DNA from 2 places in the Lactobacillus sp. B4015 genome. Region 1 is predicted to be linked to the other one. Evidence: riboswitches for the same ligand, from Rfam matches in the RefSeq annotation. Region 1 holds a riboswitch; the other holds the start of a gene.
The links. A riboswitch is a leader RNA that binds a small molecule or an ion and turns the genes downstream of it on or off. The one in region 1 is predicted to bind lysine.
Positions count from the first base shown of each region.

Region 2: it holds a riboswitch for lysine, as region 1 does, so the genes downstream of both, J3U71_RS02095 (ABC transporter substrate-binding protein/permease) here and lysA (diaminopimelate decarboxylase) in region 1, are expected to answer to the same signal.

Region 1 is NZ_JAFNOY010000006.1:35,773-46,897, reverse strand. It holds gene dapA (4-hydroxy-tetrahydrodipicolinate synthase) at 1-499, opposite strand, end outside; gene J3U71_RS07150 (N-acetyldiaminopimelate deacetylase) at 522-1,661, opposite strand; gene dapD (2,3,4,5-tetrahydropyridine-2,6-dicarboxylate N-acetyltransferase) at 1,666-2,376, opposite strand; gene lysA (diaminopimelate decarboxylase) at 2,389-3,696, opposite strand; lysine riboswitch at 3,800-3,977, opposite strand; gene J3U71_RS07135 (aspartate kinase) at 4,145-5,497, shown strand; gene dapF (diaminopimelate epimerase) at 5,519-6,502, shown strand; gene J3U71_RS07125 (CAP domain-containing protein) at 6,553-7,344, shown strand; gene J3U71_RS07120 (alpha/beta hydrolase) at 7,520-8,416, shown strand; gene J3U71_RS07115 (AraC family ligand binding domain-containing protein) at 8,495-8,923, shown strand; gene J3U71_RS07110 (helix-turn-helix domain-containing protein) at 8,960-9,370, shown strand; gene J3U71_RS07105 (MFS transporter) at 9,447-10,628, shown strand; gene J3U71_RS07100 (APC family permease) at 10,751-11,125, opposite strand, start outside.
Region 2 is NZ_JAFNOY010000002.1:74,016-85,140, forward strand. It holds gene J3U71_RS02065 (SLAP domain-containing protein) at 1-958, shown strand, start outside; gene J3U71_RS02070 (SLAP domain-containing protein) at 1,086-2,618, opposite strand; gene J3U71_RS02075 (dihydrofolate reductase family protein) at 2,877-3,560, shown strand; gene J3U71_RS02080 (replication-associated recombination protein A) at 3,701-5,020, shown strand; gene J3U71_RS02085 (hypothetical protein) at 5,076-5,477, opposite strand; gene J3U71_RS02090 (amino acid ABC transporter ATP-binding protein) at 5,855-6,604, opposite strand; gene J3U71_RS02095 (ABC transporter substrate-binding protein/permease) at 6,604-8,229, opposite strand; lysine riboswitch at 8,341-8,517, opposite strand; gene J3U71_RS02100 (DNA-3-methyladenine glycosylase) at 8,601-9,233, opposite strand; gene J3U71_RS02105 (DUF488 domain-containing protein) at 9,277-9,651, shown strand; gene J3U71_RS02110 (TerC family protein) at 9,759-10,538, opposite strand; gene J3U71_RS02115 (NAD-dependent protein deacylase) at 10,651-11,125, opposite strand, start outside.

The DNA of each region.
Region 1 (11,125 bases):
GCTTGACACCGGCAATTTGCGGATTTTGTGCTAATTCCACAATTGTTTCTTTTGCAATCGTAATTCCTGTTCTGCCTGGAATGTTATAAATCATTAGCGGAATTTGCGCTTTTTTGGCTACAGCCTCAAAATGGGCCTTAATGCCACGCTGGTTAGGCTTGTTGTAATAAGGTGCAACCACTAAAGCTAAATCAATTCCAGGAATTTGACTGACCTCTGCAGTAAATTCCGCGGTTTGTGCCGTGTTATTGCTACCCGTGCCAGCGATGACTGGCACACGGCTATTAACTATCTGTGCAAATTTGGTGTAAAGCTGAATTTTTTCATCATGGGTCATTGTGGCTGTCTCACCAGTTGTGCCGCCAATGACAAATCCCCGGCTGCCCGTTTTAAGCAAATGCTCGGTTAATTCTTCTAAGCCAGGATAATCAACCTCACCTTGTTCATTAAATGGTGTAATGATTGCTGTCATTAAGTCTGCTTGCGTAAAATCCGTCATCTTGTTCTTCCTTTCAATAGAGTTACATGTGCTGCTTAAAGAAACCGACAATTGCATCAATTCCGACTTTAATAGCTTCTTCTTGCGGACTAAAAGTTGCCGAATGAAGCTGTGAATCATCCTGCACGCCTAGCCAAAACATGCTGCCCGGAATTTTAGCTAGTAAATAGCCGAAATCTTCTCCCGTCATTGCTGGTTCCGTTTCTTGATAATTAACAGCAGAATCGTTTTTTAAATAGGTAATCAACTGAGCAGATATCTCCGGATCATTTTCAACTGGCCAATAGCCACCCTGATTAATCTCCAATTTAACTTTTGCTTGAAAACTTTGACCAATACCGGCAGTTACTTCGCGTAAACGTTGTTCAATGCGTTCAATCATCGTTTGCGTTAATCCGCGAATTGTTCCTTCTAAACGTGCATGTCCAGCGATTGCGTTTCTAATCGTCCCCGCCTGGATCTTGCCAATCGTGATTACCCCACCGGCAATTGGATCGATGCTGCGGGAAATAACGGTTTGCACTTGCTCAATTAGAGCTGCCGCAGCCACAACCATGTCATTTGCCCGTTGAGGATAAGCTGCATGCCCATCTTGCCCGTATAAATCGATGTTAACTTCTGCTGCTCCGGCAAATAAAGTGCCATTGCGGCAGCCAATTGTTCCAGTAGGCAGATCAGGAGTAACATGAAGTGCAAAAAATTCATCAGGACGCCACTGACCAGTGAAGACCCCTTGCTCATAAGCAAGTTTGCCCCCATTTTTACTCTCTTCGGCTGGTTGAAAAAAGAACAGCAAATTATCTTTTGGCTGGTGCTCACTAAAATAGTTAAGAACACCCAAGGCTACGGTCATATGGATGTCATGGCCACAGGCATGCATTTGACCATCATGTTTTGAAGAAAAAGGCAACCCCGTTTTTTCTGTTACCGGTAAGCCGTCAATGTCAGCACGATAGCCAATGGTTTTAGTGGGATTGCTTCCCTTGACTCTGACTAAAATAGCAGTTGGCAGTTCAGGCACAGTTTTGCATTCCAAATAGTCTTGCCGAAATTGGTGGATAACCTGTAACAAGTACTTTTGCGTTTGTTTTTCTTCTAGGGCTAATTCCGGTATTTGATGTAAATCACGGCGGATTTGGATTAATTGCTCATTTGTTAGCATTGGCTTACAGCTTTCTTAAATCTTGTTCAATCTTGGTCTTACTTGTGGTTTTTTCATCCCGCTGCTTAATAATTTTAGCTGGGACACCGGCTACCACCGCATTTGCTGGCACATCAGCAGTAACAACTGCTCCAGCAGCAATAACTGCGTTATCACCAACTTGAACTCCTTCTAGGACAACGGCATTGGCGCCAACTAAAACGTTTTGGCCGATTCTAACCGGTTTAGCAGAAGCCGGTTCAACCACGCCAGCAATAACCGCTCCCGCACCAACATGAGTATTGGCACCAATAATTGCGCGCCCACCAAGGACAGCATTCATGTCGATCATGGCATTTTCACCGATTTCCGCTCCAATATTGATTACTGCTCCCATCATAATTACCGCATTAGCACCAATACTTACTTGTTGGCGAATCAACGCACCAGGTTCGATCCGGGCCGAAACATTTTTTAAATCCAATAAGGGAACGGCCGAATTGCGGCTACAATTTTCTACTTGATAATCATTGATCTTAGCCGCATTGGTTCTTAAAAACGGCACTAAATCCGCCCAGTCACCGAAAACCACCCCAACATGATCATTTACAAAGGGTCTTACTTCTACTGGCCAGTCTAATTTTGCCAGGTCACCTTTTACATAAACCTTAACTGGCGTTTTCTTGGGTGCATTGGCAATAAAATCAATTATTTCTGTCGCTGACATATTCTTCATTTGAATTCCTCACTATTCTTGATAAAAACGATCATGACTGACTAAATCTTCATTGGTTTCACGTGTAACAACTTCTTGTGCGTGACCATTTTCTGCAAACACAACAGCTGGCCGAGGCACCCGGTTATAGTTCGATGCCATGCTGTAACCATAAGCACCAGTTGCTAGCATTGCAATTACATCACCTGCTTTGGTCGCTGGCAGCGGCAATTTTTTGATTAATAAGTCCCCTGATTCACAATAGCGCCCAGCCAAGTGGACTGTTTCGCTAGGTTGAGCAGCGGGATCACGGGCAAGAAGTGCTTCATAATCAGCTTGGTAAAGAGCCGGCCTAATATTGTCACCCATACCGCCATCTACTGCTACATAGGGCATTAATCCGGGAACATCTTTACGTGCGCCAATCGTATACAAACTGTAGCCCGCGCTACCGACGATTGAGCGACCAGGTTCAACCCAAACAGCTGGAACTTTCAGTTGATATTCTTCAGCTAACTGGCGAAGAGTTGTCACAATCTGTTCAACAAAAGTTCCTAAAGCCAATACTTGGTCTTGGGCGGTATAACGAATACCAAAGCCGCCCCCAAGATTTAAGATTTGGGGCTGATAATCATATTTTTTGGCCCATTCACGGACAAGTTGCATTAGTTTTTTAACTTCAAGCTTAAAGCCGGTCGTTTCTAAAATCTGTGAACCAATATGTGCATGAAGACCAATTAAAGTCATCTGTTCACTAGCCTGTACTTGTAAAAAAGCCTGCTCGGCTTGCCCAGATTTGACGTCAAAGCCAAACTTACTGTCTTCTTGACCGGTCTGATCATATTCATGAGTATGTGCCGTAACGCCGGGGGTAATTCTTAACATGACCTGAATATGACTTTTAGTATCAGCAAGAACTTCCTCAAGAAGTTTAATTTCATGAAAGTTATCCAGAATAATTACGCCAACTTGATTTTGCACCGCCATTAAAAGTTCTGCCCTAGTTTTGTTATTCCCGTGAAAACTGATTTTGCTACTTGGAAAGCCAGCTTTAAGGGCGGTAAACAATTCACCGCCTGAAACGACATCAATATGGCCGTGTTCTTGATTGACCACCTGATACATCGCAATGGTGGCAAAAGCTTTACTAGCGTAACTGATTGCATAATCGATGTGCTGTTTGGTAAAGGCTTGCTGCAAAGCCCGAAACTGTTGCCGAATTTGAGTAACATCGTAAACTACAAGCGGCGTGCCGTATTCACGGGCTAAATCTAGTGCATCAACTCCACCGATCGTTAAGTGTCCTTGATCATTAGTCTCGTAATAATCATCTGCTGGCATCTGGTAACCCTCCGTTTTCTTGAATAAAAAAGGACTCTTTTGTGTGCGCTTAGCATACAAAAGAGTCCTTCAAAAAATTAAAATTAATTATTATCTGGTTCAATTTTGACGAGCGCTCCGCAAATTATTAACTTGCGACAGTCCGTAATCTCTTAAATTACGTCCCAGCCAATTAATTACCGCAATAATTAACGCTTCGGCAACCGCCCCTTTTACTGGTTTCTTAGTTTTTGCAGAAACTCCACCAGCTACTCTTGTTGGTCGCGACCTCTTCGATTAATAAAAATCTTATTATTAATCATAGCCGATGTCAACATTTTTTCATAAATAATTCACTTGCCTAATTTAAACACGCACTAAATCGCCTTTTCGGTTGCAGATTAAAATTAAAATGTTAAAATGCGTTACTATCAAACTTAAAATAATTTAATCAAGCAGGTGATCGAGAATGAAAGTTGTTAAATTTGGTGGTAGTTCTCTGGCAAACGGAGAACAGTTTCAAAAAGTGCTTAATATTATAAATGCTGATCCAACCAGAAAAGTAATTGTTACTTCAGCACCTGGAAAAAGATTTGAGCAGGATACCAAGGTGACTGACTTATTAATTGATTATGCTAAAAAAACGATCAAGCACCAAGACTGTGCCGCAATCGTTCAACAAATTTGGGCTAGATATAGCGAAATTGCACAATTTTTTGATTTAAATCCGGACACAATTGCACCTTTACACCAGGAATTGTGCGACTTACCCACAATTTCGTATCCAGACAATGATTTTCTCATGGCTGCATTTAAAGCCCACGGTGAAAAGCTCAACGCTCAGCTGCTAGCCCTTCTTTTACAACAAAAACATTTTCCGGCGCGCTTTCTCGATCCCCAAGAAGCCGGCTTTTTAGTCAGCAATGTCGCTAATGATGCTCAAGTTCTGGAAGAAACCTACCAAAATCTCTCTCGCTGGCGCGACATACCTGAAATTCTTGTTGTTCCGGGATTTTACGGTGTTACCCCAACTGGCAGCATTGCGACCTTTTCACGGGGTGGTTCAGATATCACCGGCGCAATTTGGGCCCGCGGAACTGCGGCCGACTTGTACGAGAATTTTACTGATGTTAATGCCATTTATGCTGCTGATCCAAGAATTGTGACCAAACCGCACCCAATCAAAATCATGACCTACCGAGAATTACGGGAATTATCTTATGCCGGGTTTTCGGTTTTTCATGATGAGGCACTAATTCCAGCGATTCAAGGTCAAGTATATATCAACGTGAAAAATACTAACCACCCTGAGCTTCCGGGTACGCTAATTGTTCCCGAAAAGAATTTTCATCCCAAAAATATTATTACCGGTGTCGCAAGCTCCAATCACTTTGCCGCTTTATACTTACATCGATATTTACTTAATAAAGAAACTGGTTTTACGTTAAAACTACTAAAAATATTTTACCAGTTTAATATCTCATATGAGCATATGCCATCTGGAATTGACGATTTAACCGTTATTTTTGACAAACGCCAGTTTACTGAAAAACTGCGCCAACAAATGTGCGCCGAAATTAAGCGAGTTCTCCAGCCTGATCAATTAGAATGGATTGATGATTATGCCATCATCATGGTTGTCGGCGAAGGCATGCGTAACAAAATCGGTGCCATGCAAAACATCACTACCCCACTGGCCCAAAGGCACGTTGCAATTCATATGATTAATCAGGGGGCTTCCCGTATTTCAATAATGCTGGGAACTAAAAAAGAGGATGCGGCTGCCGCCGTTACCCAGATTTACCACCAATTTTTCAAATAATTTTCAAGGGAGTTCAAACAAATGGTTTACATGCAAAAAGTTCATGGTTCGCAGAACACTTTTTTCTTACTCGATCAAACACAGTTAAAGCAGACACTTTCACAAGCAGAATTAGTTCGTCTGGCAAAGCAATTGACCAATTCCAAAACGGGCCTATTGGGTGGAGCAGATGGTCTTTTGGTAGTCAGTTCATCAAGCCACCAAAATGTTCTTGGAAAAATGCAGGTTATTAACGCAGATGGGTCAATTGCTTCCATGTGCGGTAATGGTCTTAGGACCGTTGGGCGCTATTTAGCCGAAAAATATCACCAAAATTCGTTTAAAGTTGAGACCCAACAAGCGGATCTCAAGGTGAGTGTTGAACCCGACTGGGCAGAGAACGTCAAAGCGATTAGTGTTGAAATCAGCCCCGTCAGCTTTGCCAAGCAGGATCTATCTTTTGACCAGTTGAATTGCAATCAGCTCATTAATCAAGAAGTGCCCGCTTTTGCCCCGGGCCTAAAGTTTACTGCTGTGGCTGTCCCCAACCCGCATTTAATCAGCATTGTTTCTGCGGAAGTTTTAGCCAGTTCCTTATTAGAAAAACTGGGCACCAAGCTCAATCAACCGAATCCATATTTTCCCGATGGCGTGAATGTCAGCTTTGCCCAAGTGATTGATTCACGGCACCTTTTTGTCCGTACTTTTGAGCGTGGGGTTGGTTTTACTAATGCTTGTGGCACGGGAATGTCGGCCGCCAGTTTAGTATTTGCACTAACGCACCAGCAGGAAAAAGTTTTTAATCACTTACTCACCGTTTCCAATCCAGGCGGCTTCGTTCAAACTAGAGTGCACCAGCAAGAAGATCATTATTGGATTGAGCTCATCGGTAACGCTACAGTCACACATAATATCAATGCTGACGAAAGTTTATTTCACCAGGATTTGCCGGACTTCAGTCTTTTTCAAGTTGAGCAGACCTCAGAAAATGCGGCATATCAAGCCTTTATTTCAAATAATAAATAGTAAGTAAGCTTGCCCTTAAATTCGCAATTTTGTATTTATATAATAATGTTTTGCTTAGCTGCGGAAAGCTTGCGGGCGCACCTAAAGTCCAAGCAGCGGTCACAACTGCCAACATTTCTGCTATGTCGCCGAGTAAAAACGCAGCCAATTTCATGGATTTTATTGCCAAAAAGAAATCACTGACATCTGCGCAGAAAAATGAGGCCAAAAAAGCAGCTAAGTTGCTTAGAACAGGTAAGCTTGGCGCTACAGCGGCCCCTTCTTGGTTTACTACAACTGTCAAATTAGGTAGTCCTGATGATGCAACTAGTGCGGCTAATATTGCTGCATCCCTTCCCAACTTGACTAGTCTTAACCAAAAAAGGGCTAAGCTTGGTGAGAAGCGGCTAAAGATTTCGCTTATTTTAACCGCAATCTCAATGATTGATAGTGACTACCAAAAGCGTGGCGGACTCGCACATCCGCAATACTATCATTATGCTGGTAACCTAGAAAATCTTGCTGCTGGTGGTAATCCAGTTACTATGTGGCTGGGTGAAAAAGCAAACTGGAAGTGGGATGTTAAGAAAACGCCGAGTCTTGCTCGCTATCAATTTGCACCCAATTGGAACAATAAGAAATACACGCACGCTGTTCTAGGAACAAATGGTTACAAAACCGCCGGACATTATACTAATGTCGTTAACAAAAATCATCGGGTGATGGGAATGGCTCACATGACGCAAACCCCTGACTATGGCTATGTTGATGCCTACAATGCTACAAATAAAGGAGCCAAGAGCGCGATTACACTAACTAAATATCGCGCCTTAGTAAAAGAATGGTTAGCTAAAAAAGGATAAAAGCTTTTTAAAGCATTGAACAAAAGTCTGCCAGATTTGGTAGGCTTTTTTTACTAACATTAATTTTAAAAAGGCCTTATCTGCCAGTTTGAGGTGCTTTTCTGGACTTTCTTTTTCTTTTTGATGAAGTACAATGTTTTTAGTAAAGCGATTACATATAAAAGGAGTGCTAGATATGGCAGAACCAGATTATCAAAAATTAGTCAATGATATGCGTAAAGAATTTAAGGAGGGTGATGACAAGCGTGACGCAGGCTTGCCAACCCACATTCCCGAAGTGGAGCGTTTCGATAATATTCCTTATGGCAAGGATCCCAAATATCAGATATTAGATGTTTATTTACCAAGTAAGCGCACCGAGGCTAAATTACCTGTCATCGTCAATATTCACGGGGGCGGCTGGGTTTATGGCACCAAAGAAACATATCAATTTTACTGTATGGCACTGGCTAAAGAGGGTTTTGCCGTTGTAAATGCGAATTATCGGTTAGCTCCCGATGTTGTTTATCCAGGTGAACTTGATGATGTTAATCGCGTTTTTCATTGGGTAGCAAACACTGCTAATGCCCAAAAATACCAGTTTGACCTTGATAACGTCTTCATCGTCGGCGATAGTGCTGGCGGTCAAATGGGAGAACAAATTTTAGCAATTTATACCAATGACAATTACCGCAAATACTTTGGTTATGCGTTACCACAACTAACAATTAAAGCAGCTGCACTTAATTGTGGTGCTTATTTCTTAACGGAAATCAATTCAATCGCAGGAGCACCAGAAGCATATTTCCGGCCAGAAATTCGCTTAACTGAACATGAGCAGCTAAACGTTGAACAATTTTTAACAAAAGACTTGCCGCCAATTTACCTAATGACTTGTACGGATGACTTTTTACGCGACAATGCCTATATGCTTTCGGGTTACTTACATGCTAAGGGCATCTTCCATGAAATTCACTTTTACGGTGATGCTGAGCACCGCCGCGAGCATGTTTTCCATGTGAACCAAAGAGACGAGCTAGCTAAAAAATGTAACTTGGATGAATTAAACTTTTTCCGCAAGTATTTAAATTAGAATTTCATCTCGTTGTAAAATAATGGTTGAACTAACATGGTAGTTCAATCATTTTTTTGACTAAAGGAGGAGTTTCTAGTGCCTGATAAACACGAACTGGTCCAGCTAGATAAACTACCGCTATACATTGAAATTCACCAGCAAAATAATGAGTCAGACGTGGCGCCGCATTGGCACCAAAGTATTGAACTCAGTTTTACCATGCGTGGTCAAATTGCTCACTTTATTATTAACGGTGTCGATCATCATACACATCCAGGCGAGATCTTAGTGATAAATTCCCAAGTTGTTCACAGCGTCCGAAGCAGTACATCCTCTTGCTCGGACTTGATGCTTACCATGCTTTTTCCTTATTCACTGGTTTTACAAGTATTTCCTGAAATGGATCAATATATGATTGACCTTAAACCACTAGCCGAATTATCAGTGGAACAAATCGCTCAATATCACCACTTACAAGCTCTACTTAGCCGCATTACCGAGACAGAGTTAGCTAATGACAGCTAATTCCAAAACTTGGAACTAATAATTCTGAGCTATCAGGTGTTAGAAATTTTACTTAAGTATTTTTTACGGACTCGCGACAATAATAGTCAGCTATCAAGCAATCTATTAATTACTGGGCACTTAAGGCGAGCATTAGATTTCATTCAGGATCATTATCAAGAACCATTTTCATTGCAGGATATTGCAGATAGTTGCCATTTAGCACGACAATATTTACAACGAATTTTTCGGCAAAACATGGGCATTACTTTGGGTAAATATATTAGAAATTATCGTGCTCAACGTGCCTATCAAGAATTATGCGGTACTTCTCACACGCTAACAGCCGTTGCCATGAATAACGGCTTTAGTGGCGTCAGATCATTGAATCGGGCGATGGTCGCTAATTATGGGCAGACCAGTATGCAAATTCGCAAAGGTTCCTCAGCGCCAGATTCAGGCGACTGAAAGCGTTATTTCAAATAGAAAAAGCAAGTATAATATTAACGAAAACGATTTATAGCTGAAGAAATAAGGAGCTAGTATGAAAAAAGTTAATCCAAAATCTGGATTGTTCAAAGTTGCCTTATTATCAATTTCTTTATTATTGATGATAGCGCCTCAAATTTCATCGGTACTGCCATTAATGTACTCATCATTCCCAGATGTCTCACGTGCAGCCGTTGAAACTTTAAGTACTATTCCAAATATTGGAATAGTTGTTGGCTTAGTATTAAGCCCATTTTTAATCAAATTATTGGGTACCAAAACAACCGTAATTACGGGTCTTATTATTGCACTTCTAGCCGGAACTTATCCGATGTATGCCACTGGCTATACCCTAATTTTGGTATCACGTTTCTTACTGGGTGCAGGAATTGGTCTATTTAATTCCCTTGCAGTTAGCTTATTATCCAAATTCTATGCGGGCGATGAACTATCAACAATGCTGGGTTTCCAAAATTCAATGGGTAGTGTAGGAGCAGCTATTTTTTCATTTTGTGTTGGCATATTAGCAGTTAATGGCTGGCACGCAACCTTCGCTATTTACCTAGCGGCTTTGCCTATTCTACTGTTGTTTGGTTTTGTGGTTAAATTACCTGATCAACAACCAACTGATAGTACTGACCAATCAGCTAACCGGGAAGAAAACAAAATTAATGCCAGCGTGATTGAAATCGCCATCGTTATGTTCTTTATGTATGTTTTCTTTATGCCAATGTCTTTCAAACTACCGCAATTGGCAACAAGCCAGAAAATTGCAAATGTTAGCCAAATCGCTTTCGTTTCAAGTGTAGTTACACTTATTGGAATTCCTGTAGGCATGTGCTACGGCTTTTTGAAAAAGAAACTGCATGATTTGATTCTACCGATCGGTTTGTTTTTACAAGTTGCCGGCTTGCTTGCAATTGCATATGCTGTCAACTTGCCAATGTTATTTGTAGCCGTTATCGTCTTAGGTGCTGGCTTTGGCCTATCAGTTCCTTATATTTTTAACTGGCTGGATGAAGCAGCCCCGAAAAATTCCGTTAACTTTGCTACAACAATTACCCTAGTATTAGTAAACATTGGCTGTGCCGTTTCACCAACTATCATTAACTGGCTTGGTGCCACTTTGGGTTCAGGTACTCCACGTTCAGACATGACAATGGCTGGAATTGGAATGGCAATTTTGTTCTGCTACAGTATTGTGCACTACTTCCAAATTAAAAAACAGCATAAATAAAGCAAAAAACGACATTCTTGTTAGAATGTCGTTTTTAGTTACACATTTACTATAATTATGAACATAAAAACCGTGAGTTAAGGATTTAACTTTAATTGACGGTTTGTTTTTTACCCAAATAATTACTGCTTATTTTTTTGCCACCGTGAAAACCAAAACATCAATAATGGCAAAATGATAAAGCCAAACACCATCATGAATATCGCATACCAATTGACACCAACGACTTTGCCATTTTCAATAATGCCAAACTGTGCTTGCCAATTGTACTTCACTAATAGAAAAATGACTAAAGCAATCGATAAAAGCGGTACGATGATGTCTGTCCAAATGTTCTTTGGCGCTGGCAAAATTGGTTCCTTGTTCTTACCAAAGTAAAAACAAATGACCGCTAGGGGCACAATCATAAAGCCTAGAAACCGCACCATTGCACTCAGTGTAATCAAATTTACCATATTATATTGAAAAGCAAGTGGAACTAAGATTGCTAAAGCCTC
Region 2 (11,125 bases), on a different contig from region 1:
AATAGCAAAAAGAATCGTCATTGCTTTATGTGGCGTGGCTTTAACTGGCGTCGGTGCAACTTCGATCATTAAAGAAAATACTTATACGGCGAGCGCTAATAATGCTTATGGTACCAAGGTGTGGATTCAATATGGAACATTAAAATACGATTTACGAGGGCCATCTGGTCATATTTACAGAGCTGGCACTAAGGTTGTTCGTGATACATATTCATTATCACAGCCACCTAAGTCTTTGCCAAGTCATGTGTTTTACTTAACTTCTGTAATTGGCGGTACTCCAGGCTTGCAAGGCATTCAAGATGAAGCTGGTGGTAAAATTTCAGAGACTTATGTCGATGTTGAAGACTGGAATCTGCAAGATTATCCAGCTGATAGTGTAACATTAGTTAATAATGCAATAAATGATACCGATTTATCATCGAGTGATTTTCATCCAGTAGATAGTGGCAATCCAGATGTCACTCATGCTGATGTAAGTGCTTTTGAAAAGGCAATGGGTGAGTTTGATTCTGTTGTAGACTTTAATCATCTTACTAGCAAGGAACGTGAATTAGTTGCATTGATCGGCAAACAAGAAGATAAAGTATACTCTATCGGTACTTCCCAGGAATATGTCGACCAAGCAACTGCTTACGTTAACCAAGTAGTTGCTAACTATAAGAAAACCGGTCATTTAACTGACTCGGGCACCACTGCTGGTAAGCCAGCCAATAGCAATACTACAACTGCCAAGAAATCAACCACAGTTGATCCAGTTGATCCAAGCAAGTTCCACTACGTAAAATTGCGTAAAGCATCATATTGCTATAACCATAAAGGTAAACGAGCTTTTAAGAAACTGCTCAAAAAGGGGAGAATTTTCTTAATTAACGGCAAGGTTTACCGGATTAAGGGTAAGACGTACTACCGTATTGCCAAGAATCGTTATGTTCGGGTTGTCAACGTTGCTAAATAATAAAATCTGTCCTGTTGAACCGCGGCTTTGGTGGCAACAATAAAAACAAAAAAGAATGCTAAATCTTTTTGATTAACATTCTTTTTATTTTCCTAAGGGGAAAAGCAGACTTTGTTTTATCAGTCGTTTAGTCACCCAGCGGATAGCTCATGGTTCTAAACTGGGTAATGGTTGTCTTAATGTACCAAACTGCTTCCTTAACCTGTGCAACCGTTGCCTTGTTATTGCGCAGGACAAGGGAAGCATTGACCAGTGCACAACCATAGTTTACCAGCAGGTCACTGTATGGACTATTGGTATACTTGTTTTTACCGTCATTGAATAGTTGCACCAGTTCCTGCTTGTCCGCTTCTGAAGCCACCTTTTGGTCGTTTTCAGCTTCCTTAGCCGAATTGATTGGTTTCAACTTAAGGCCGCTGATGTACTTAACGTCACTTGCTTTGAGCAGGTTATTGCCGTAGAACAACTTTTTCTTAGTTGGTTTATCACTGTCTGGTTCCTCCGGTGCAGCGGGTAGCTGATCATCAAAGACGCTCTGGTCATCGTAATTTAGACAATGATAGAATAGCTCGGCCTTGTTTTCACTCGGCACCCAGAGATACATGAGGCCGTCAACGGTCAGATCGCCGTATTTTGGTTTTTGGATTTTTTTGTTAATTGCTGCTCCAGTAGTATCGTAAAGTTCAACACTATCACCTGATAATGGTCGAACAAAGGTGTAAATTAGATCCTCATAATTAACGATTGGCAAGTTCTTGTCCAATGAAATACTGGACTGGTCAATGTATTCCTGATGATGGTCATGTAGCCGGTAAAGATAGCCGGCAAAGCCGTCATCTGCATATGGAATCACGGTTAGATCAACTTTGATTTTTTGTCCTGGCTTCAGATTATGCTTAAAAGTAACATAGTTAACTGATGTGGTATAGGTTTTGTGCAAAACGGTTGCGGTAGCTGTTCCATGATAGCGTGCAACGTGACCGTTGATGTAGCTGACATTGGCCGCATTAATGTAATGTCCCCGACCTAAAGAATAGTATTGCTTCTTCTTGATTTGGCGGGTTGGCAAGTATTTGATTTGCAGATGCCGGGCCCAATCATCTTCGTAAAAGAAATACTTGGGTTCCTTTTTGGCAGCTTTAATCTTGCCCTGGTAAGCAACTATGGCATTTTTAGGTAATTTTTTCCCCGTAGCGGTTCCGTTTTGATTGTACACAATTGAGTTGTGACCCAAAACTAGCTTATTCTTTTTGGTGTTATGCTTGTTTTGCAGTAAAACTGCAGCTTCGTTAAGGTAATAGTGATTAGCAAGCTGGTAATATTTTTGCCCGTTAATTTTCTTAGTGCCGTAATAAGAATAGCTGTTTGCCATCTCATCATCGTTTATGTCAGCATCTGTTGTGACAAACCCCTTCTTAGAGTCAATCGTAAAGTTGACTGGCACTTTATAACCTCCGCCAGGCAGTTGCTTGAGCTTTATCTTATGGCCCAGCTTGTCATAAACATAATCATTTTTTAGCAGGGTGACTTTACCCTTGGCCTTAGCTTTTTTCTTAGTAGCTAGCACAGTTTGCATTTGGCTTAAATTTGGCAATAGTGGGCTGAGTACCATAATAGTTGCTGTCAGCCCAATGCCAATTTTTTTAATTAATTTCATCATTTTAGCCTCGCAAAATTTCTATATAAGCTTATTATAGCTCACTTAAGTGTCTTTAAATATAACAATCGGTACAGATAGTGCAGAAAAAGGAATATTTTCATCAAAACCAAAAAAGACGGGCTCTTCGAATTGTTGTAGCACTCGGTCTCTTCTGCTTGGTCAGTGCAGGAGAACTTACTGTCTAACTCGGCAAAAATATCTGCTTGACTTAAAGAATACTTGAAGTGCTAAGCTCTGAATAAATAAGGAGGCAAAAAGATGCAAAGAGCAAAAGTCGTTGTTCACATGTATGTGACAATTGATGGCAAAATTGACGGGAAGACCGAGAGTCCTGAATCCGGTCAATATTATAGTGATGAATTATTTGTTTTAAGTAACGCTGACGGTAACGGCCGGCGCACAATCCAAATGTATGCTGCACCAGACACAATTGACTTGACGAAATACAGTCCTGAAGGTATTGACGATCAGGATTGGTTACCTGACATTAAGTCAGACACTTGGTCAGTTGCGTTTGACCGCAAGGGCAAATGTGGCTGGAATCAAAATTATTTCTTGTATAATCAACACCGCATGCACGCAATTGAGGTGGTTACGCGGCAGGCTAAAAAAGAATATCTTGCTTTTTTACGGTCACTCAATATTCCCTACATTATTTCTGGTGATGAGAACTTTAATTTAGCGGAAGTACTGGTCAAGTTAAAGCAGCATTTTGGCATTGAAACACTGGCTGTTTGTGGTGGAGCCAGAATTAATGGCGTCTTTTTGGAGCAACATGTCGTTGATGAAATTTCGCTTGTGATCTCGCCCTATGTTAATGGGGACAAAGAGATTAAGGCGGCTTTTGAAACAGCCACGCGCATCGATGACCGCTTCAAAATCGACATGGTAAAAAAGCTACCTGACGGCGGTGTTCATTTACTTTTTGAAAAAGATAACTGAAAATAATTGAGTAAAAGATTAGCTTGCATCTTATGCGGGCTTTTTTATGTAAAAAATTCGTAATGATCTTTTGTTAGCAAAACTACTACTGCCATGTATAATGAAGGTAACTGGTTACAATTAGTAGAGAAGATAGAGCGATGAAACAAGAATCATTATTTGCAAATAATGCAGCTAGTGAGCCACTAGCGAATCGGGTCAGGCCGCAAAATTTAACTGAATTCGTTGGTCAAGAGCAATTGCTTGGCCCGGGTAAGATTTTGCGGGAAATGATTGATCATGATCAGGTTTCCTCCATGATTTTTTGGGGCCCGCCTGGAGTGGGTAAGACTACTCTGGCCGAGATTATTGCACGGCAAAGTCAGGCGGGTTTTTACAGTTTTAGTGCCGTTGATAGCAGTATTGCGAAAATTCGCAAAATTATGAAGCAAGCTGAAGAAGAAAGCCAGTTGGGACAGAAGACGCTGGTTTTTATTGACGAAATTCACCGCTTTAACAAGGCGCAGCAGGATGCTTTTCTGCCGTATGTTGAGCGTGGCAGTATTACTTTAATTGGCGCAACCACCGAGAATCCTTCCTTTGAAGTTAATTCAGCTTTGCTGTCACGTTGCAAAGTTTTTGTTTTAAAGGCACTTGAAGTTACCGACATTATTAAATTGCTCAAAAATGCCATTAATAACCCTAATGGTTTTGGTAAGGTTAAAGTTAACATTGACGAGCAAGAGATTAAGGCAATTGCTAAGTTCGCGAATGGCGATGCGCGGACTGCGCTCAACACCTTGGAAATGGCTGTTTTGAATGGTGTAAAAAATGGTGACACGATCAGGGTGACGATGGCCAGTTTAAAACAGCTGATTACGCAGAAGTCAGTTTTATATGATAAAAATGGGGAAGAACACTACAACATTATTTCCGCCTTGCATAAGTCGATGCGTAACAGTGATGTTAACGCCGCAATTTATTGGCTGTCGCGCATGCTAGAGGGCGGGGAAGACCCGCTCTACATTGCGCGGCGGCTCGTGCGTTTTGCCAGTGAAGATATTGGACTCGCTGACACCAATGCTCTCAACGTGGCAATCAATGTTTTTCAAGCCTGTCAGTTCCTAGGGATGCCAGAGTGCGATGTTCATTTAACGGAAGCCGTGATTTATTTGTCGCTAGCACCAAAATCCAACGCTGTTTACAAGGCACGACTTGCGGCCGAAAAAGACGTTAAAAAAACAATTGATGAGCCGGTTCCGCTCCAAATTCGCAATGCGCCAACTAAATTGATGAAGGATTTGGATTACGGTAAGGGCTATGAATACGCTCATCAGACCCAAGATAAACTGACAACGATGAAGACCATGCCGCCTAATTTAGAGAGGCACGAGTACTATTTGCCAACTGAGCAAGGGCATGAAGACCGATTTAAAAAGCGTCTGCAGCAGATTAAAAAGTGGCACCAAGAACATGATTAAGTAGATATTTAACAGCATATTAAAACCGCCTTGAAACAGTGTTCAAAGCGGTTTTTTACTTACCGATTTTCAGTGGCTCGATAGGTGTTTCACCAGGGAGTTTATTGATGACTAACAGCTTTTTCTTAATAGCTGGATAGTATAAATATGATTTTTGATTGCTTAAGACCATCACGCCGTCAGTTTTATTATTTGATTTCAAAACGCAGGCGTTATCATTTGAATTTTCATAAGTACCACTATCAAATTCTCTGCCATTTTTGAAAAGCCGATATTTGCCGTTGGTTCCTAAAGATATCGCAACATGAGGATTGACCGAACTTGTAGGAACGCCATGATTGGCAAAACCACCATAAACTGTAGGTGGCTTTCTTGTTACATAGAGTAGAACACCTAAAGTAATGATAAATAAAATTCCTAATATCCAGGTGCTAATTTTGTAGCTGTTCTTTTTCATGGTTTTTCTCTAACTTAATTTCTGCAAAAGCTAGGGCTGCTACTTTTGCTAGCAGACATGACCGCGGTCATTGTCAAATATGATTAAACTTTTCTAATTAGATTCTAACTTTTATCATAATTTGCGTCAATTAGTTTAAGTAAAAGTTGCGACGGCTTCAAGCAAAAGAAGAAGATTTTGCTAAATTGTGTCTGTGTTTGAGTTGAAATTGTTGGAAATGAGTCAATATAAACTAAAACTAGTATTATTTCAATTTGTCGAAATTGGTAAATTCTCGATGGTATGCAATACGTTTTAGTTGGTTGTTGATATTAAGCTGTCGCTCAGCTTAAAAAGACCGAGGACGAATCGTTCCTCGGTCTTTTTTATTGTTAATTTTAATTATTTTGGAAGTTACTTAAGAACTTCGTGGTTTTTTCGTTTTGCGGATGGTTAAATAATTGGTCAGGATTGCCCTGTTCAGCAATTACACCATCACTGATAAAGAAAATCTGATCGGAAATATCACGGGCAAAAGCCATTTCATGGGTAACGATAATCATCGTTAAACCGGTAGTGGCCAAGTTTTGCATAACGCTCAAAACTTCGCCGACCATTTCTGGGTCAAGTGCACTAGTTGGTTCGTCAAATAGCAAAATCTCTGGGTCCATGCTAATCGCCCGTGCAATTGCAACCCGTTGTTGCTGACCGCCTGAAAGTTGGCTAGGGCGGGCATTAATGTACTGCTCCATGCCAACTTTTTTTAGGTTTGCGAGGGCAACTTGGCGAGCCTCTTCTTTTGAACGCTTCAAAACAAGTTCTTGGCCTACCATGCAGTTAGCCAGGACATTTTTATTTTCGAATAAATCGAATTGTTGAAAGACCATGCCGACCTTGGCCCGGTAAATGTTCCGATTATAGTTTGGCTCTAGGACATTTTCACCGTGAAAAATAACTTTGCCAGCGGTTGGTTCTTCTAGTAAATTGATACACCGTAAAGTAGTCGATTTACCACCACCAGAAGGTCCAATAATCGTAGCAATTTCGCCTTTATTAATATCAAGAGAGATGTCACGCAGAACTTGATGTTCACCAAAAGCTTTTTGAATGTGCTTTAAGCTTAAAATAGTTTCATTTGTTTCAGTCATTATTTATTAGCCTCCGTGTCTTTTGTTGCTCCTACTTGAACCTGGTTTGCCATTAAGTTGTAGTTTTTGCTACCCTGCAGGTGCTTTTCAATTAAATTGAAGATTCTGGTAGTCGTGAACGTTAACAACAGGTAAATTGCGGAAATGGTTAAGTAAGTCGGGAAGAACTTGAAGGTTTGACTGGCAACCGTTGTTCCGACAAAGAATAATTCAGAAACAGAAATGATGCTCAAAACGGAAGTATCCTTAATATTGACGATAAATTCGTTAGTAATTGATGGCAAACAGTTCTTGATTGCTTGTGGCAAAATAATGTGCCACATTCTTTGATTATGTGTCATTCCCAAAGCACTAGCTGCTTCAAACTGACCTTCGGGTGTTGAAATAATCCCACCCCGAATAATTTCGGCTAAATAGGCACCGGTATTAATCGAAACAATGACTAACGCAGCAATTGTCCGGTCAATATTAATGTGCCAGAATTGGGCTATGCCATAGTAAATTACAGCGGCCTGTACCATCATTGGCGTGCCCCGGAAGATCTCAATGTAAACGGCTAAGAGCCAATTGACAATTTTTAAGAGCCATTTCTTACCCTGGCTGGTTGGAGTTGGAATAGTTCTGATGATACCGACAAACAGGCCGATGAAGAAGCCGGCGATGGTGCCGACTAAGGCTAAGAGCAGGGTCATGCCAATCCCGTTTAAAATCATGCCGCCGTATTGCTTCCACATTGAAACTAGCCACGGCTCGGACTTTCCGTTTTTACCCTTTTTCTTATCATCAGTTTTTGGCTGCTGCTTAATGGCCGTCGTCATTAACTTTGTTCGCTGGGAATTTGGAATTGTACCTAAAACGTGGTTGACTTCTTTTAGCAGCTGCTTGTTTGGCTTAGCAATTCCGATAGCAGTCGTTGAATCTTCCTTGGAAACCTTGAACCCGGCCATTTCACTAATTGGAATCGCCTTAATGTCAGGATCAACCATCTTAAAGGAAGTTGATTCGGTATCTTCGGCAACGTAGCCATCAATCGTTCCTGAAATTAAACTTTGGCGCATTGCCGCAAAGTCGCGCATTGCTGGCTGTCTTTTAGCGCCCTTTAATTGCTTAATCAAAGCATAATGCGAAGTACCTTGTTGGGCGGTTAATTTCGCACCCTTAAAATCATTTAATGTTTTAGCATTAGCGTATTTGCTATTAATCTTGGTGATAACAACAAAAGTGCTGTTTCTGTAAGCATTGGAAAAATTTATTGCCTTGGCCCGTTCAGCCGTTGGGCTCATCCCAGCAATAATCAGGTCGGCCTTGCCACTAGTTAAAGCTGGCAGCAGTCCATCCCACTCGGTTTTGACAACTACGACTTTGCGGTGCAGCTGTTTACCAATAATTTTGGCAATCTTCACATCGTAACCGTTGGCGTATTCGTTTGACCCCTCGATCGGAACAGCACCATTAGCGTTAGTAGTTTGGGTCCAATTGTATGGTTGGTAATTGGCCTCCATAGCTACTTTGAGTTCACCGCTATTACTTTTTGCTTCAACTTGAGAAAAGTCGAAGTTGCTGCCAATAATAAAACTAAGCAGCATAGAAAGCAGAACGGTAATCCACTTATTTCTTGACTTCATTTTGAAAACCTCCGAAAATCTTGTTTCAAATAAAGCCAATACAATAAAAAGCGTAAACAAAAACCTCGTTGCTCTTCAAAACAACGAGGTTATAATTAATCATCTTTAGACAAATCATATAGCGCTCCCTGGGAATTAATCAGGACAGTCTGCAAGATATTCTCTTTGCAGCCCAACAAAAACATCAAAACGAAAATCTTTTTGTTTCGGCGACAATTCTTACGTTATCTTTCTTTGTGTTCGTTCACTCCAGATAATTTTGTAATGGTCGCGACCTCTATTGCATTGGAAATTATTTAACTTATGAAAAATAATAGGCTAAAAACAAAGGCTTGTCAATCTTTTCATTTAAAGATTATTTTATCATTATCTCATTTCCAACCATGATCTGAGCGATAGTCACGCTTTTTCATGCGGGAAACATATGGATTTCCAGCCACATAAAAGCGCAATTTTTTGTTAGCCCATTCGCGTTCCGACTGGTTGACACCAATGCGTGGGCTAGTTGCGATTTTCTGGGCATTTTTGCGGTGATGGTCGTTTAGGTCAATAGTAAAAGGGGAATCACTAAGAAAATGTAAATCCCATTTTTTATCATGAATACCAAATGCCTGCATCATTTTTGCTGGTCCGCTGGTTAATGCAATGCCACTTTTACCTGAGCGGTTTAAACACATTTGTTCAATTCCCCAGGTGGGTTCAATTGCTCTAATTAAAACTCCCTGTGGTTCATCTTTTTGTCTGGTTGCTACGTCAAAAAAGAAATATTGTCGCTGAGCATAAATATAGATTGTTCCACCGGGGCCATATAGTCCTTCATTTGCCAGACTGCGATGACCGCCATATGAATGTGCCGCACGATCTTTAACACCCAAATAAGCTTCGGTTTCGACAATATAGCCGCCAAGTACCTGGTTATTGCTGCGGTAAGTTAATGGCCGGCCGATTAAGTCAGCACTGATGGTTTCGGTTGATTGATTAGTAAAATAAGTTGTGTAATTCATTTTTTCCTAAAGTAGTACACTAATAATAATTGAGGTGAATGTAATGACAAAAATAAAGCTAGTCCGTGTATATGCTCAAGATCAGCCGGAGGGCTACCGTATTTTGGTAGACCGTTTGTGGCCAAGAGGTAAGAGTAAAAGTGTGTTGCACCTTGATTGTTGGGCAAAAGAAATTGGACCGACAACTGCTTTACGTAAATGGTTCAATCATGATGATAATAAATTTTCTGAGTTTAGGCAAAAGTACCTGGTAGAATTGGCGGAAAATCCGGCAGGGGCCGAGTTTGTTAAAACTGTTGAAAACAAGCTGCAAGAACAGGATGTTTTATTTTTATACGGAGCAAAGGACTCACTGCATAATCAAGCTGTGATTTTAAAAGAATACGTTGAAGGGCAAATAGTTAATTTGCACAAGTAGACAATGAAGTAATAGCGGCCTTGTTTTACTTAAAAATACCAATAAAAAAGTTAAGCCCATTAAAGCAGCTTAACTTTTTAATTTTGTAGTTTTGCCCTTAGCAAAATTTATAGCTTGCGGCCGTGCTTTTTAATCCGGATAAAGTGAAACGCAATTGTTAACAGCAAGACGCCAAAAACGATTATTGCAAAGACGGTATTAGGTAATTCATAGTGCAGAGGTGGCAATGAAACTAGCAGTTTTAGAGCAATAATCCCAATAAGAACATAGGCCATTGGCTGCAATTCTGGGATAATATCCATTAATTTGATGATAATCTCAGCTACACCTCGCATGCATAAGATCCCAATCATGCCACCAATTAAAACGACGACCGGATTACTGGAAACGGCTAAGGCTGCTAGAACCGAATCAATTGAAAAGACGATATCCATCGCTTCAATTGAAATAACTGTCCGCCAAAATAGGGATAGGAAATGTTTGCCTTTTTTTGGGCGATGACTAGCAATTTTGGCTTCTTCAGCCTTTTCTTCGGCTGCGGCTTTTTGTGGATGGTGCTGATCATAAAAATACTTAATGGCGAGGTAGAAAAGATAGAGACTACCAGCCAATTTAATTTCCCAAAAATTAATTAAGTATGTACCAATTCCAATTACAATGAAACGGAAAATGTAGGCACCCCACATGCCGTAAAATAATGATTTTTCTTGTTGCTTCTTATCTGGCAAAACCTTAGTTTGTGCTGCCAAAACAACGGCATTATCAACGGAAAGCAGACATTCCATGAGAATTAAGGTTAAAATAATTAGCCAGTCTTTACCGCTAGTTAAAACATGCAGCCAGTTATTAGCGCTAAAGAATGGGGCATACAATTTTAAAATTGCCATTTAAAAGTTCTCTTTTCTAGTTTAATCAAGTGATAGTCACGTTGCTTTGCTATTTTAGCATAAGTAAACTGTTTTACTGATTGCAAGAGCCTAAGCTAGTTAAGCTAAAAACTTATAAGGCGCTAAAAACATCAAGAGCATCGCCAATAATTGCGGATATATCATTTGCCGGGATAGCGGTTTTATTAATTGCCCAAACTTTTGCGCCTGCTTGGCGGTATGTTAGTAGTTGAGCGAATGGATAAACGACAAAGCTAGTACCGGAAATAATAACAAGATCAGAATTCTGCATGGCATTAACTGCCTGAGCTAACCGATCACCATTAATTGCTTCTCCGTATAAAACGATTCCGGGACGAATAATGCCGCCACACTCTTTGTGACGAAAAGAGTCGGCATATTCCGCATAAGTAACTGATTTATGGCATTTGGTGCAATAAATTTCGTATAAGCTACCGTGAAATTCGGTTACGTGCTTATTGCCAGCCTTTTTATCTAAGCCATCAACATTTTGGGTAATTAATTCACCTTTTTGATTACAGATTTCGGCAATTTTTTGGTGGATTTTATTAGGCTTAGCTTCTGGA